4 regions of the Anaerobacillus sp. QJM3NY_32 genome follow, and region 4 is predicted to be linked to each of the others. Evidence: a T-box and tRNA genes for the amino acid it is inferred to sense, from the RefSeq annotation. Region 4 holds a T-box; the other regions hold tRNA genes.
The links. The T-box of region 4 lies ahead of argS (arginine--tRNA ligase). A T-box ahead of a tRNA ligase gene usually reads a tRNA of that ligase, here a tRNA-Arg.
Positions count from the first base shown of each region.

Region 1 (4,140 bases), 1.4 Mb from region 4:
TTAATTGATTTTATTCAAAAAGATTAGCAAAACCTGGCTGTGTGCCAGGTTTTTGTTTTGCATTAAATTGTTAACGTTGCGAAACATTCTTAAGAGAATAGAGTTATAGAGAGTGGGATCATCCATTGTGGTTCATTGGCTGCTCAAATAGCAGATGGTTCAAAAACAACGCCTATTCTAAGAAAGAAAAAGCCTTTCCCAACAATGTAGGGAAAGGCTTTTTAGGGTCTATCTTATGCTTTCTTTTCCATTACTTCATCAATCAAGCCGTATTCTTTCGCTTCAGTCGCTTCCATGAAACGGTCACGATCTGTGTCGCGATCGATTGTTTCAAGTGGTTGACCTGTGCGCTCAGAAAGAATTTTGTTTAGCTTCTCGCGCATTTGGATGATGCGTTTTGCGTGAATTTCAATGTCAGAAGCCTGACCTTGAGTACCACCGAGCGGTTGGTGAATCATTACTTCACTGTTTGGTAGAGCATAGCGCTTACCAGGTTCACCAGCAGCAAGTAGGAAGGCACCCATTGAAGCAGCCATACCGATGCAGATTGTTGATACTTTTGGCTTAATGAATTGCATAGTATCGTAAATCGCCATACCTGCAGTGATTGAACCACCAGGGCTGTTGATATAAAGTGAGATGTCTTTATCTGGGTCTTCAGCAGCAAGGAAAAGAAGTTGTGCAACGACTGCGTTTGATACGTTGTCGTCAATTGCTGTTCCTAGCATAATAATACGGTCCTTAAGAAGACGAGAATAAATGTCGTACGCTCTCTCACCGCGGTTTGTTTGTTCAATTACCGTTGGAATTAAAACCATTTTAAATTCCTCCCTTATATTTGTGGAATATGTAGTTGCTGTATGTTCATCATACCTAAAAGGTCAGTATAGGTCAAATGAAGTGCTGTCCTATTTTTTAATCGATGAAAAGGGTTTGATTTTTCTTTAACCACATACACCCATTTTCCCCGCATCCCTTTATTTTAAACAGAGCGAATGTTCCTTTTTTTTAATCGATCGTCTGCTAAAAAGTAGGCTAAAATTCGTCTTTCTACCTGATTACGTATTTGAATGGAAGAATAGCGGTATGTTTGATTGTAACCTCGACAATATACTTTGCAAATCACAACATCTTCTTTCGTATCTTCTATATAGACGCGGATTCCTCTATCATGAAGCATTGCTTTTGCCCATTTTAAGTCAGAGGAGGCTAACGTTATAGCGGCATGAATTAGTTCCAGATAAGGGCGCGGAAGTTTCATTTTCGAATGGTTCACCCATTTCGTGTCAATTTCCAGCACTCTTTTCAGGTAAGGAAGTAAGAGGTAGTTTCTTAATGCCTTCGTTTCTTCTTTACTTAATTGGAACATGATCATCTCCACCTAACAGAACATATGTTTGGTATAACTTTACTATGAGACAGGTGAGACGTCAAGAACTGAAGCGATACCTTTTCTATGATATGAATGAAATGTTTGGATAATAGCTTTGGCCAATATTGTTAATACCTCACCGTTCACCAGAGTAAAAAAGCAACAGCGTTCATTAACATGGTATAGATAAAATGCTCTTATACACTATTGATTACTCATTGATCGTCACTTGGAAGCTATGAAATTCACCTTGCAAAAAAAGGGGGCATATCGTATAATAATCCTTGCGCTAATGAAGCGCGCCCGTAGCTCAGTCGGATAGAGCGGTGGTTTCCGGTACCGCGTCAGTCGGGGGTTCGAATCCCTCCGGGCGCACCAATTACATAATTCCAATCCCTTTCGCTAGTGTGAAGGGGATTTTTTTATGATAAATGTCATCTTTGTTCGCTTAGATCCAGGGAATGAATAATATCCTTCATTTTGAACAGAAAAAAAGAAGAGTAGAACTCGTCCACTCTTCTTGCGATCAGTCTTACCTTCTATCAGGGCTTATCTTTGTCATCGTCATGTCCTTTGCTGATTGCTCCACTCATCGTGTGTTTGAAGCCTGAGTGCATTCCAGTAGCGCATAGTCCAAGCCATAATCCTATAAAGAAGGCTTTTTTGAAGTCTTCCGGTTCAACATAAATGTGGCTCATTACAATTCCGATTCCAATGGAAAGAATCGGTAAGAACCTTACCGGAAAACCAAACACCTTAAAAAGGTGTACAACTCCAATGATGACTGGAAGCAAAGCAATTCCATATACAGCTAAATCCATGGCATTTGCCTCCTTTTTCTCTCTCTATAAGACAGTTTATGTAGAAATTTGACTAAGGGACGGGCTATTTCATCATTTTCTTTAAAAATGGTGTCAAAATCCCCTTTTAAAAAACAGAAAATTCTGGTCATTTTCATTTTTTTCATACCATAAAATGAAGCGATATAGTATGATGAAGGTGGAGGGATTGCGATGGAATTAGGATTGATACAAAAGCAGACAACGAAATTAGTCATGACAACCCAGTTGCATCAAGCGATTTCTATACTCCAATATTCTACGGTCGAATTACTGGAGTACGTGAAAGAACAGGCTCTTGAAAATCCATTAATTGAATTACACTCCCCTTCATGGGATGGTGGCGTTCGTTCTTCAAAACGCTCTTATGATACGGGGCTTAAAAAAGATCCACTCGAATACGCTGAAACAAGAAAAAGTTTGCATGATGAGTTACACGATCAGGCGAGGTGTCTACACTTTCCACGTAAAAGGGAAGCCGTTGTGCATTATTTAATTGATAATATTGATGAAAGTGGTTACTTAAGAATAAATGAGACGGAGGTAATGAATTACTTTGATGTCGAGCACTTTGAGATCACTGAAGCCATTAGAGAGATTCAATTACTTGACCCACCAGGTATAGGGGCGCGCTCTCTTTCCGAATGTCTCTTTTTACAGTTAAATGAGTCGGGAGAAATTTTCGAGCTTGCTCGAGATCTTGTTTCCTATCATTTGAAAGCGCTAGCAGAAAAGAAATATCGTGAACTCTCGAGAGAATTTCATGTTCCGGTGGAGCATATACAGCGGGCTGCGGATATAGTAGCTGATCTCGATCCTCGTCCAGGATCAAAGTGGGGTATTGATAAACCATCCTACATTGTTCCAGATGTCATGATAGAAGAGAAAAATGGTAGATTCTCTATTGCATTACTTGATGACGATTTACCAGCAATGAAAGTGAGCAACGCCTACCGTTCTTTTAAAAATAACGAAGCGGAAGAGTATCTAAAGGATAAATATCAGCAAGTCAGCTGGTTATTAAAAAGTATTGAGCAAAGAAAGCAAACGCTTCGAGCAATAATGGGCGTTTTTATTGTTCACCAACAAAATTTTTTGAGAAATGGGATTAGTGAGCTTTCTCCAATAACCTTGAGGGAAGTAGCGATGGAAGCAGATGTCCACGAGTCCACGGTAAGTCGAGCGATTAAAAGCAAATACGTTCAAACGCCACATGGTCTTTTCGCCTTAAAGGACTTATTTACTTCCAAACTGTCTAGTGAGTCTGGAGAAGCTGCTTCTTCCTCTAGTGTAAAGCTATTCATTAAGGAACTTGTGGAGAACGAGAATAAGATGAAACCATTATCAGATCAAAAGATTGTAGAAGCTCTTCATATCCAGAAAGGGATTGAAGTATCGAGGCGTACGATTGCAAAGTATCGAGATGAGTTAAAGATCTTAAGCTCATCGAAACGAAAACGATTTTCGTAGCGGCTACACTAGTCGCTTTTTTTTTTTGCGTTCGAAAGGCTGTCTGAGTAAACTAGTAAAGTAATGAAGGGAGGTTTAACGTGTGGAAAAATCGGTTATTTTATATTCGAAAGAGACATGCCCACTTTGTGATGAAGCATATGAACTACTTCTTGAGCTTCAGGAAGAGGAAATGTTCTCTCTTCAGATAGTTGATATTTATAAGGATGAGGCACTGTTAGAAAAGTTTATGCTGATGATCCCCGTCGTTGAAATCGATGAGGAAGTAGTGGATTATGGTCGAATTTCAAAAAAATCGATAAGAAAACGCTTACTTTAAAAATTTCAGTATAACATAGTTGCCCATACTTTTGGCAACTGCTACAATGAAAATTGTAAGAAGTTCTTTTTGATCCAGGTGGGACTAAAAATGTCTAAGCGGGACATAATACGTCTCGAGGAAAAGAAGAACAGCAGGGG
Region 1 is NZ_CM149684.1:3,598,567-3,602,706, reverse strand. It holds gene AC0VYH_RS18785 (HPr family phosphocarrier protein) at 1-27, shown strand, start outside; gene clpP (ATP-dependent Clp endopeptidase proteolytic subunit ClpP) at 234-818, opposite strand; gene AC0VYH_RS18775 (YhjD family protein) at 983-1,369, opposite strand; tRNA gene AC0VYH_RS18770 (tRNA-Arg) at 1,672-1,750, shown strand; gene AC0VYH_RS18765 (hypothetical protein) at 1,915-2,193, opposite strand; gene rpoN (RNA polymerase factor sigma-54) at 2,386-3,681, shown strand; gene AC0VYH_RS18755 (glutaredoxin family protein) at 3,764-4,000, shown strand.
Region 1: it has a tRNA-Arg gene. The T-box ahead of argS (arginine--tRNA ligase) is inferred to sense a tRNA for this amino acid. The anticodon was not compared.

Region 2 (4,140 bases), 640 kb from region 4:
GTTCCAAGCGATTGAACGAGAGCAGGAACGAAGAGGCAACTTATAGAAGATTATCTTCAATCTGCTTTAAGAAGGAGTTGCCTTTTTCATGAAAGTTCAACCGAATACTTTGGGATGGAAAGATGCCTATAAATTATTGATTGGATCTATTCTACCTCGGCCGATCGCATTTGTATCCAGTATAGATGAGAGCGGTGAGACGAATCTTGCTCCTTTTAGCTTTTTTACAGGGATATGTGCGGATCCTATGATGGTTTGCTTTTCTCCGATGCGAAAGGCTGGTGCAGGGGATAAGAAGGATACACTCTTAAACATTGAAGAATCAAAGGAATTTGTAATCAATATCGTTGGTGAGAAAATTGCTGAACAAATGAATGAGTGTGCTACGCCTTTTCCAAAAGGGACGGATGAATTTCTTGAGACGGGACTTACGAAAGTGGAGAGTGAGCTAATTCGTCCTCCTAGAGTGAAGGAGAGTGACGTTCAGCTCGAATGTGTTCTTGATCAAATCGTTGAGTTTGGTGATCATGAAGGCTCAGGTAGTCTCGTTATCGGAAAAGTTGTGTTGGTTCACGTGCGTGATGAGTTATATAAAGATGGCAAGATAGATACGGAGATGCTCCAACCAGTTGGGCGTTTAGCGGGTCAGGAGTATACGAGATCTATAACAGATACATTTACATTGAGACGAAAAACATCTCCTGATGGAAAGAGCTGAGGCCGTTGAAGTTCGTTACTTTCGAATTAGAGGGTAGAAGACAAGCTGGTATTTATAAAGATTCGCGTATTATCGGATTACATGAGGCTTCTAATGGTGTTATTCCAGAAGATCTCATGAGTATCATTGTCGACTACCCGCGTTATCAACCGCTTATTGAAGCATGTATAAATGGTGATTATGAACTCGAAAACGTTACTCTATATGCACCTCTTCCGCGTCCACTTAGCATCCGAGATTTTTATGCCTTTGAAGAACACGTGGTCACTGCACGAGGGAAAAGAGGGCTTGGTGTTGTGCCAGAATGGTATGAGCTTCCGGTCTTCTATTTTTCAAATCATCTTGCGGTCAAAGGACCAGGGGATGTGATTCTACGACCTCAAGCATGTGAAAAGCTAGACTATGAATTAGAAATTGCATGCGTCATTGGAAAAGAAGGGCGCAACATAAAAGCAAATCAGGCGAAAGACTACATTTTCGGTTTTATGATTATGAATGACTGGAGTGCGCGTGATCTTCAAGCACAAGAAATGAAAGTCGGCCTAGGTCCAGCGAAAGGAAAGGATTTTGCTACTTCCTTCGGTCCCTTTCTAGTAACGATTGATGAGCTTCCTATGGAACATGGGAAGCTTGATTTACAAATGGAGGCATTCGTAAATGGCGAGCGTTATTCCTTGGGAAATGCGAAAGATATGTACTATTCCTTTGGTGAGATCATTGAACAGGCCTCCCGCAATGTTACCTTATATCCTGGAGAAGTACTCGGTTCAGGCACGGTGGGAAGCGGGTGTATTCTTGAACAGACAGATCGTATCTTTCTACAGTCCGGCGATAAAGTTGATTTAGCTATTACGAACCTTGGCACGCTTTCAAATGTCGTGGGGGAGGAGGAAGAGTATGGTTTACTATCGAAAAATGGGAGAGGTTCCTTCTAAACGACATACAACGTTTAAAAAAGAAGATGGTTCCTTATACAGGGAACAAGTGATGGGAACGAAAGGATTTTCGGGTGTTCAATCGATCTTGTATCATCACCATTTTCCAACAGCGGTGACAGATGCGACCTTTCTAAAGAATATAGCACCAGAGTATGAGACAGAAAGCGCCCTTCGCCATCGTCATTTCCGAACAGCACAGTGCGACAAAAAAGGTGATGCGGTTGTCGATCGATGTTATTTCCTAGGGAATGAAGATGTGATTCTCGGGATCGTGAATCCTACGAAGACAATGGATTACTTTTATCGTAATGGGGATGGCGATGAACTTTTCTTTATTCATCACGGTTCAGGGAAAATCGAGACGATGTTTGGGGAAGTCTCTTATAGAGCTGGCGACTATATTGTCATGCCAATTGGAACCATTTACCGCGTTATTCCAAAAGGGGAGGATAATCGCTGGTTGGTTTTAGAAGCAAACAGTGCCATTACGACTCCGAGGAGATATCGAAACGAATATGGGCAGCTGATGGAACACAGTCCATTCTGTGAACGAGATTTCAACGGGCCAGATCGTCTTCTATCTTTTGATAAAAAAGGATCGTTTGAAGTAGTAACGAAAACACGTGGGGGGTTGCACCGCCATATGTTCGATCATCATCCGCTTGATGTTGTCGGCTGGGATGGCTACCTTTATCCATGGAAGTTTAATATCAACGATTTTGAGCCGATTACAGGGCGAGTGCATCAGCCGCCACCAGTGCATCAAACCTTTGAAGGTCATAATTTTGTCGTCTGCTCATTTGTGCCAAGGCTCTATGACTATCATCCAGACGCCATTCCAGCACCTTATTTTCATAGCAACGTTGATAGTGATGAAGTGCTTTACTACGTTGAGGGGAATTTCATGAGCCGGAAAGGTATTGAGGAAGCGTCGATTACCCTTCATCCTTCAGGTATCCCACACGGTCCGCATCCAGGAAAAATTGAGGCAAGCATCGGCAAAAAAGAAACGCTTGAGCTTGCTGTAATGATCGATACATTCCGACCACTTAAGGTCATTGAACACGTTCAGCAATATGAAGATGAGAATTATATGAAAAGCTGGGTCACAGAATAACGAATTGGGGAAATGAACGGCAGTCGCGTGATCACTTGATCACGCGATGATTATGTTGCACGATGCTTTTGCTTTTATGTATTTTCATGTATAATGTTATTCATTCGGCCCCGTAGCTCAGGGGATAGAGCAACGGTTTCCTAAACCGCAGGTCGGAGGTTCGATTCCTCTCGGGGCCACCATTTAAATCCTTATGAGATAAGGGTTTTTTATTTTGTCCTTTTCACCCTCAGTTTTCTACGATTATCCATCTCACCCTTTTTTTTACTTTAACACTATCATTTATAAAGCCAACTTCATAAAAGGAAACACCAATCCATTTAGCTAAAGAGTAACGAACGATTCACTGGAAATGAGTGAGCTGATGATGGGGAAGCGTAAATGGTTTATGCTCATTGTTCTTTTAGGAGCAGCTTTTATCACGTTTACATTTATCGGAAAGGAAAAGAAGATTTCCGATGACGTTTTAACTGTGGAAAAGGCTGATGATATCGTCCCTTACTTTAAAAGCATCACTCCTGGACTTGAACTAGCAATAAAGTCAGGAGATTATCAAGCATATGAAGGTCCTTCACTACCAAAAGATTTTAAAATAAACGTGGATAGCTTCTGGTACTCTCGACACAATGTCTTTGTTTTCTATCATGTTGATGTGTCGGATAGTAAGTTTGTCATAACAAGAGATAGAGAAGATCTCCCTAAAATTGATCAACTTGTGATGGAAGATGGTTCGGGTAAAGCATCTGTATTGGAACTCGTTGAAACAGGTGAAGGTGTACTGTTTGAAGATGACTATTATATGAAGGGAACGTTTCAAGCTGTTACTCATTCTGAGACAAACGAGCCTCTTCAAAAATGGAATGGAGCACTAAAAGCAATTGTAAGTGGAAAGCGATCTGCTACCGTTGAAGTGCCTGTGTCTTATGAGTACGAAAAGGAAGAAAAGATCACAAGACAAATAAATGAAACAAAGAAATTTGTAGAAACAATTGTAACTGTTTCTCAATGGGAGAAGACGCCCTCTGATAGTCGTCTCATACTAAATATCAATTCTCCTCTTTCAAAAATCGTTGAAATGGATTTGAAGATCTCAACCAATGAAAAAGAGATAGCGCCGCTAATAGTAGAAGAGATCAGCGGTCAATACTCAGTATCTTTTCCAAGTGGAACCGAGCTACCCGAAGCCATCCAATTCTATGGGCTGATTGGCGCATCTTTAAAGGAAATCATTTTCGAAGTTGATCCGAATCAATATGAAATTTATAAGCAGATTAAAGAATCGACTTACACGCATCGAGTAGATGAACCTATCACTACGATGTATGGTGCTGAAATTGTTAAGGAGACTCTCTATTATGATGATCATG
Region 2 is NZ_CM149684.1:26,796-30,935, forward strand. It holds gene hppD (4-hydroxyphenylpyruvate dioxygenase) at 1-46, shown strand, start outside; gene AC0VYH_RS00110 (flavin reductase family protein) at 89-718, shown strand; gene AC0VYH_RS00115 (fumarylacetoacetate hydrolase family protein) at 724-1,653, shown strand; gene AC0VYH_RS00120 (homogentisate 1,2-dioxygenase) at 1,616-2,773, shown strand; tRNA gene AC0VYH_RS00125 (tRNA-Arg) at 2,880-2,955, shown strand; gene AC0VYH_RS00130 (hypothetical protein) at 3,141-4,140, shown strand, end outside.
Region 2: it has a tRNA-Arg gene. The T-box ahead of argS (arginine--tRNA ligase) is inferred to sense a tRNA for this amino acid. The anticodon was not compared.

Region 3 (4,140 bases), 2.0 Mb from region 4:
TTTTCAATCAACGTGTCTTTCTTTTGAACATCAGCATCTTCTGCTTTTTGTTTCTCAAGATTTTCTTTCGTTGTTTTCTTAAGCTCATCAAGTGATTCTACTTCTTCGTTTACATCTTTAGCGAACTCATCATCAAGCTCAGGAAGTTCTTTACGCTTAATGTCGTGAATTTTAACTTTGAATGTCGCTTCTTGACCAGCAAGATTCTCAGCATGATACTCTTCAGGGAAAGTAACTGTTACTTCCTTCTCAGCACCAGCTTTCTCACCAATTAGTTGCTCTTCAAAGCCAGGAATGAAAGTGTTTGAACCAATTTCTAATGAATAGTTGTCGCCTTGTCCACCTTCAAATGGTTCTTCACCAAGGAAACCTTCGAAGTCGATTACTGCTGTATCGCCTTCTTGAAGTTCTCCATCTTCAACAACAACAAGCTCAGCTTGCTTTTCTTGAAGTGACTTAAGCTCTGCTTCCACTTCTTCATCTGTAACGCTTGTCTCTTGTTCTTCAACTTCAAGACCTTTGTATTCGCCAAGTTTTACTTCAGGCTTAACAGTTACTGTTGCTTTGAAGATCAAGTTTTGACCTTTTTCCATTTGCTCCACGTCTACTTCCGGACGATCAACTGGCTCGATACCAGATTCATCGATAGCTTCTGAATAAGCTTTAGGAAGAATAATATCAAGAGCATCTTGATAAAGAGATTCTACACCAAAACGCTTTTCGAAAAGAGAGCGTGGCATTTTACCTTTACGGAATCCAGGTACATTAACCTGTTTCACGACTTTTTTGAACGCTTCGTCCAGCGCACTATTAACCTCAGTAGCGTCTACTTCTACTGTAAGAACGCCCTGATTACCTTCAAGCTTTTCCCAATTTGCAGTCATTTACACATTACCTCCAACAATAAATATATTTCCACTAATCGAGCGTTTAAAAAAGATGACGCCTTTTGGAGTATAAAAGCGTCTGCTGTCTTTTAAACGGTCTCTTTTACTAGTAAATATGGGTTTGCAACCATTTTATTATAACATAGAACAGTTACTTTTCAACACATACGGTATGATTGTAAACCGCGTAACCATAGTACAGCTTACCTATGTTCCCGAATGATCGCAAGGCAAAACATTCTATTTCCATGTATTTCTACTCAAACGGGCGATAAAATGGCTGATTTTCAATGTTCATGATCCGATTTGCAGCCACCTCAAATTCAGAAGACTTAACTTCATAATAATCGCTAAGCTCCTCATTTAACAAGTCTTCACCATTCATTTCAGAAGCCACTTTATGAACAGCTGCCGCCCAAACAGCACTGTTCGATGGTTCGGCTTCAAATGGCGAAATGGCGAACAAATAATGCCACCAAATTTGCATACACATCTCAAAAAGAGCTGGGTTTTTCTGTTCCACCACATGAGAAAGTTTCGATTTAACGCTTAAAGAAAAGTCCTGCAGAAAAATATCCTTCAATTCGGAAGGATTTACAGTAATCTCTCTTCCAAACTTATGTACGATAACTTCTTGATTCAACTCTTTTTCTCTTAAAACCTGTAACACCAGGCTTTTAAGGAGGGGATCCTTATCTGTTGCATTTAAATATGTAAGATAAACTGGAATAGACTTTTTCTCATTAACAGCGCTCAGTTTCTGTATAGCCAACCACTGTTTTTCCGTCTTATTGCTTTCTAAATAAGCAATTAGCTTGTCTGCATCTTCCTCTTGGACAGTTTCAAACTCATCGTCAGAATCGATATCATAACTCGTCATTTGCCTGCTGAAATGCAATAGCTGATAGAGTGATTCCGCTATATTTGACGGAAGTTGATTTTCTTGCAATACCGCTTCGATCATCGTAACTACATTCTGATACTTTCCAAGCTGAACTAATATTGATATGTATACTTGAAAAATGTCGTAATAGTCCCCGATACCCTGCTGCATCATTGTTTCACAGCGTTCAGATGCTTCTTTTAAATCGCCCATTTCAACCAGGCTTAGGACCATTCCAAAATTCCCTTGAGGATGATCTGGTTCGATTTCAAGTAGCTGACTAAAATGTTTATGTGCCTCTTTAATTTCTTTAGCTTTAAGTGCTGCCATTCCTTTTTCGACAAGCTTGCCTGCCACGTTTGGAAAATAAACTATTTTCCTCTCATGCTTTTCTTTATCCATGACGTAATCGCTCCACTCTCTTATATTCTCTATTAAAAGAGTTTACAGCAGGAAAGGCGCAGCTACGATTAGGTATCAGTTTATCAGTATCCACCTGTAAACTCAAGTTGAAGCACGTTACAGGTTCTATTCCCGCTTGTTTATTGTTTCACACGCTCTATTAGTAAAGCGCTACGATAAGTGATTGTTCCCCTGAAAGCAAGTCACAGTACAGCACCGTTTCTGAACGTACTCATTAATGTGTAAGCTATGTTAGGTTATATTGATGAAATGTCGTTTTGGGCTCATTCAAGTGAAACCTTATTTTCACATCGTGAAAATAAGCCAAAAATCAACAACGTTCATTCACACAGCTCAAAGTATAAAAAAAAAGCCATCTTATCACAATGATAAATGCCTTTACGTTATAGATATGGTGTCCCAGGAGAGATTCGAACTCCCGACCCACAGCTTAGAAGGCTGTTGCTCTATCCTACTGAGCTACTGGGACATTGTTTAGTTTGTAGCGACATTTATTAATATAACGAATATCAAAAATAATGTCAATAGAAAAACTAGAAAAACACAGCCTTCGCTGTGTTTTTTCTTAAGTGAGAGAAAATATTTTTGAAAGATCTTCTACTATTTCCCCAGTTTCATCACGATACGTCACGCTAACATCATTTTCAGACCATTCTACAATCGCATAAGTTTGAATCGGCGGTTTTCTCGGAAGTTTGACACTACCAGGATTAAGAAACAGTGTTCCTTCCTCATATACAGATAGGACCTCATGAGAATGACCAAAACAAACAAGATCCGCTTGTACTTCTTCAGCTTTATACTGCAATTTCATTAACGTCATTTTCACATTATATAAATGTCCATGGGTCGTAAAAACAGTTTTGTCCCCTACTTTATCGACCGATTCATCTGGATAACGATGGTCGTAATCACAGTTTCCACTCACTCTCACCTGAAAAGGTAGCATTTCAGATGCATCATAATCAAATTCTGAATCTCCACAGTGGATCATACATTCGACTTCATTTTGATGTCTCTCTACAAGATTCTGCAATTCTTCCTTAGAACTATGATTATCACTTACAACTAGAACTTTCATCTCACGTCACCTCTTCAATTTAGAGTCGAGTCATGAATGCTATTAATGTTAACTCAGGCAAAGAAGCCGTATATTCAACGAATTCAAATCATTAGTTATCCATATGTTTTAAAATAAATCCTTAAATCCCTTTTCTAAACGATCAAGAGCTTGTCCTCTATGTGAGATAGCATTTTTTTCTTCAGGAGAAAGTTCAGCCATCGTTTTACCGTATGAAGGCAGGTAGAAAATCGGATCATATCCGAACCCGTAGTTTCCAGAACGTTCAAAAGCAATTGTCCCCTTGCATGAACCCGAAAAAACTTCCGTGTTTTGACCAGGGATGGCGACCGCTAGAATACATTGAAAAGAAGCTCCACGATCTTCTTCAGGTACATTCTTCATTTCTTCGAGAACTTTGTCCATGTTTGCTTCATCATTTTTATCGAGTCCTGCATATCTAGCCGAATAAACCCCGGGATCACCATCAAGTGCATCTATGACAAGCCCAGAATCATCCGCAATAACCGGTTGGTTTGTTAATTTCATAATGGCTTCGGCTTTTAGTACGGCATTCTCCGCAAAAGTATGACCAGTTTCTGCCACGTCAGGCGCTTCTTCGAGATCCAATAAAGAAATTACAGTAAGCTCTTCTGACTCGAACCTTCTCTTAAATTCTCTTACTTTACCTTCATTCTTTGTTGCAATAAGAAGTTTACGCATCGTCCGTAGATTCCTCCTTTATTTTTGAAGCAAACTCACCGATCACTTCTGTTTGCTTCTGAATCAATTTCTCAACACCATCTTTACCTAGCGCAAGCATTTCATTTAATTGATTCATATTAAACGTTGCTTCTTCACCTGTTCCCTGTAGTTCCACGAATTCC
Region 3 is NZ_CM149684.1:2,984,358-2,988,497, forward strand. It holds gene tig (trigger factor) at 1-884, opposite strand, end outside; gene AC0VYH_RS15695 (tetratricopeptide repeat protein) at 1,144-2,172, opposite strand; tRNA gene AC0VYH_RS15700 (tRNA-Arg) at 2,586-2,662, opposite strand; gene AC0VYH_RS15705 (metallophosphoesterase) at 2,759-3,274, opposite strand; gene AC0VYH_RS15710 (XTP/dITP diphosphatase) at 3,383-3,976, opposite strand; gene rph (ribonuclease PH) at 3,969-4,140, opposite strand, start outside.
Region 3: it has a tRNA-Arg gene. The T-box ahead of argS (arginine--tRNA ligase) is inferred to sense a tRNA for this amino acid. The anticodon was not compared.

Region 4 (4,140 bases):
TTCACCCTCAACACGTAGCATGTCTTCAAGTGAAAACTCTATATCATTTCGACGATCATTCTTTAAGTCATGAAACAAAACGGCCCCTACCCCAATTTGTTCAGCAATCGCGTTTTTATTTTCTAAACTAGGATTTTTGGTTTCAATATTTACTTTTGCAAGCTCGATTGCTTCAGTCAACACTTCTTCTAGCAATACTACTTTCCCTTTTCTTGTCGACATTTTCTTTCCATCTTTTAACATCATTCCGAAGTTAATATGGTGCATTTGATCTGCCCAATCGAATCCCATTTTCTTTAATACTTCAAATAATTGTTTGAAATGTAGACTCTGTTCATTTCCTACGACATAGAGAGCCTTACTAAATCCATATGTTTCATAGCGATAAATGGCTGCAGCGAGATCACGGGTTGCATAAAGTGTGGCACCATCTTTCTTCTTAATTAGACATGGTGGTAAGCTCTCTCCAAGTTCTACTACCATGGCGCCACGAGATTCAACTAAGAGATTTTTTTCTTCAAGTAGATCAATGACACTCTGCATTTTATCATTATAAAATGCTTCCCCATTTGTTGAATCAAAGGTAATCCCCATAAGCTCATAAATTCGATCAAACTCTTTAAGAGATTCTTCACGGAACCATTTCCATAATGAAACGGCTTCTGGGTTACCTTCTTCTAATTCTTTAAATGCCTTACGTCCTTCATCTTCAAGACCATTATCTGATTCCGCTTTTTCATGAAATGTAATATAGAGCTTAAGGAGTTCTTTAATCGTTTGCTCACGAACCTTTTGCTTCTCCCCCCACTTTCGGTAGGCCGTTATCAATTTGCCGAACTGAGTTCCCCAGTCCCCAAGATGATTAATGCGAATGGGGCGATAGCCGACTTTTTCAACAATTAGCGCTAATGAATTTCCAATAACGGTTGAGCGTAAATGGCCCATTGAGAAGGGCTTCGCTATATTAGGTGAGGAAAGATCAATCGTCACGGCACCTCCCTTTCCTACATTAGAAGCACCGTACTCACTTCCCTCACGTACAATGCGACTTATTACCTCAGTACTAACCATTTTTTTATTAAGAAACACATTAACATAAGGCCCAACAGCTTCTACTTTTTCAAAGGCTGACTCATGAATGTCAGTAACAAGCTCCTTCGCAATTTGATGAGGAGCCATTCGTTTCACTTTGGCAAGATCAAAGCATGGGAAGGCATAGTCACCTAAAGAGTCATGCTTAGGCAGTTCAATTCGCTGCAGAATATTAAGAAAGCTCACTTCTTCTTCACATGCTTGATAAAGTTGTTGTGCAAATAATTCTTTGTAATTCATACATTCCCTCCTATTTGTATATCCATTTGCCTATAAAAAAATCTCCGTCTCTATAAAAGAGACGGAGATGAATTCCGCGGTACCACTCTGATTGCTCAATAAAACGATTTGAGCCTACTTCACTCTATAACGGGGAGTCCGACTGCTTCTACTTAATTCAAAACAGTGTCTTGAAAGTCCGGTTCATGCCTGCTAAGGTTCCGAGCTCTCACCATCCCCGGATCGCTTTATCCGTATACAAACACTACTCTCTTTCGCATTGACGATACAATATTAGTCTTATTATAGCCGACTTCCATATAAATTCAACCACTTATTTTATAAGTCCTTTTTCCGATTCAGAATATCCATTTTTTTCACCATCAGCAAAACCTTCCTGATACCCTTCTCGATATATGGATGTTAAGTACATGGAAATCAGCTGTCTTACTTTTGGCTCTACGTTCACGACCTCTAAATGCTTCATACACCGATCAACTGCCAATTTTTCCTTTTGAACATTTTTAATCGTCATCGTTAGAACCACCTTCCGGATAAGTTATCCGTATTATACACCACCTTAACAATGTATTTGCACTCATTCGACAAGACTCGATTTGAATTATGTTAAAACCCTACAAAAGACCAGTAAACGACGAGAACAATCACGGGATAACAAAGACTATAGACCTATCACAAGGCATGTATAACTCTTTTAAATCATTCATGAATGAATCATTTCAATTCGTATACATAACTTCTCAATTATTATAACAACCTATACCTATCTAATTTTATTGAGGAGGGTGCATTGTGAGACGAAGCAAACGAAAATCAATTCGAAATGAGTCCTACCAAATTCCAACTGCTACTGAATCACATGATGCATACTATTCTCTTGAAGAGAACAAAGAATATATAAAAGCAAAATTTCATAATACAGAAGATATCAAATTCAGAAATATTACGGTTCAGGATGTGAAATGCCTACTTGCTTATTTAGATCCTTTAGTTGATGAAGAGAAGCTACAAAGAACGATTATGAAACCATTATTTGAGACAAATCAGTTAAACATCGAGGATACAGTCACATCAAAGGAATACCGGCGATCAAAAAATTTAAATGAAGCTATTACAGGATTAACAAAAGGATTTGTCGTTCTACTAATAAATGGACAAGTACATTTTTATTTACTAGAAGCTTTCTCAGGAAATTCTAGAGCAATATCTGAGCCAATTAATGAGCAAGTCGTTCGCGGTTCACATGAAGGTTTTGTCGAAAATATTATGCAAAACCTACAAATGCTTCGCAGAAGAATTGAGAATCCTAACCTTGTGATTAGGTTCTTTAAAGTTGGTAAAACAACAGACACGAAAATAGCTGTTATTTACTTACAGCACCTTACAAACCCTGATCTTATCGCAGAAATAGAAAAAAGAATCACATCTATTAAAACGGATTCCATTCAAACGCCTGGCTATGTAGAGGAGTTTATTGAGGATGCACCGTTCTCTCCATTTCCCCAAATGCTAAGTACGGAACGACCTGATAGAATGACTGCTCACCTCATGGAAGGAAGAGTCGGTCTCCTAATGGAAGGAAGCCCTGCAACTTTAATTTTTCCAGTAACCTTTTTTGCCTTTTATCAATCGCCTGAAGACTACAACAGCAGATGGTATATTGGATCTATCTTAAGACTCATAAGAGTAGCCAGCTTTATTTTTGCATTAGGGTTGCCTTCATTATATATCGCCACCGTATCTTTTCACCCAGAGGTACTACCTGCCGAGTTAATCTTAAATATTAAAAGCTCGCTTGAAAACGTTCCATTCCCACCATTACTAGAAGCTTTAATTATGCAAATTATTCTTGAATTATTGAGAGAAGCTGCTATACGACTACCAGGTCCTATTGCACAAACAATTGGTATTGTTGGGGGTTTAGTTATTGGGACTGCGATTGTAGAAGCTAACCTTGTATCGAATATGATGATTATTGTCGTCGCACTGACGGCTATATCATCCTTTGCAGTTCCATCGTATGAAATGAGTATGTCAATCAGGCTGCTTGGTTTTCCACTCATGCTCCTTTCTGCAGCATTTGGATTTATTGGGCTTGTCTTCGGATTATCCATCATTTTAATCCACTTATGTGGTTTAGAAACTTTCGGCACACCTTATTTCTCCCCGCTTGCACCATTTCGTTTCAACGAACTAAAAGATTCTGTTATTCGCCTTCCAAGATGGTTACTCGGTAGGCGACCGTCAGACGTTCGTGCACAGCATGGAACACAGGAGTGGGTCTCAAGAAGGTGGAAACAAAATGAAGACGAGTAGCAAAATTAATTCGGCGCAGCTTTTTTTCATCATATTCCAAACACAAGTTGGCGTAGGCGTACTCTCTCTTCCCTCTTCCTTATATGCAGGAGCTGGAACTGATGGCTGGATTACTCTTCTTGTTACTGGTGTTGCTATCCAACTAATTATTTTTATACTTTACTTTTTGAGCAACCGTTTCCCATCATTAACGCTTTTTGAATATGGGCCTAAAATCATTGGCAAATATGTAGCATTCGTCGTCTCACTTCTTTACACACTATTCGCTATTTCAACAGCGGTCATTGTATTGGAATTGTTTGAAACCACAATAAAAACTTGGATCTTATTTCGAACACCCATGATTGTCATCTTTTTATTGCTGACGATTAGTGGCACTTACCTTGCTATTGGCAGAATCAAAGTAATGGGGAGATTTTATCAGTTTGTTTCAGTTCTAATTATTCCTCTGATCATTATGGCCGCCTATACTTTAAAGGACGCGGATATTCG
Region 4 is NZ_CM149684.1:662,927-667,066, reverse strand. It holds gene argS (arginine--tRNA ligase) at 1-1,332, opposite strand, end outside; T-box leader at 1,387-1,601, opposite strand; gene AC0VYH_RS03665 (hypothetical protein) at 1,646-1,846, opposite strand; gene AC0VYH_RS03660 (spore germination protein) at 2,125-3,648, shown strand; gene AC0VYH_RS03655 (GerAB/ArcD/ProY family transporter) at 3,635-4,140, shown strand, end outside.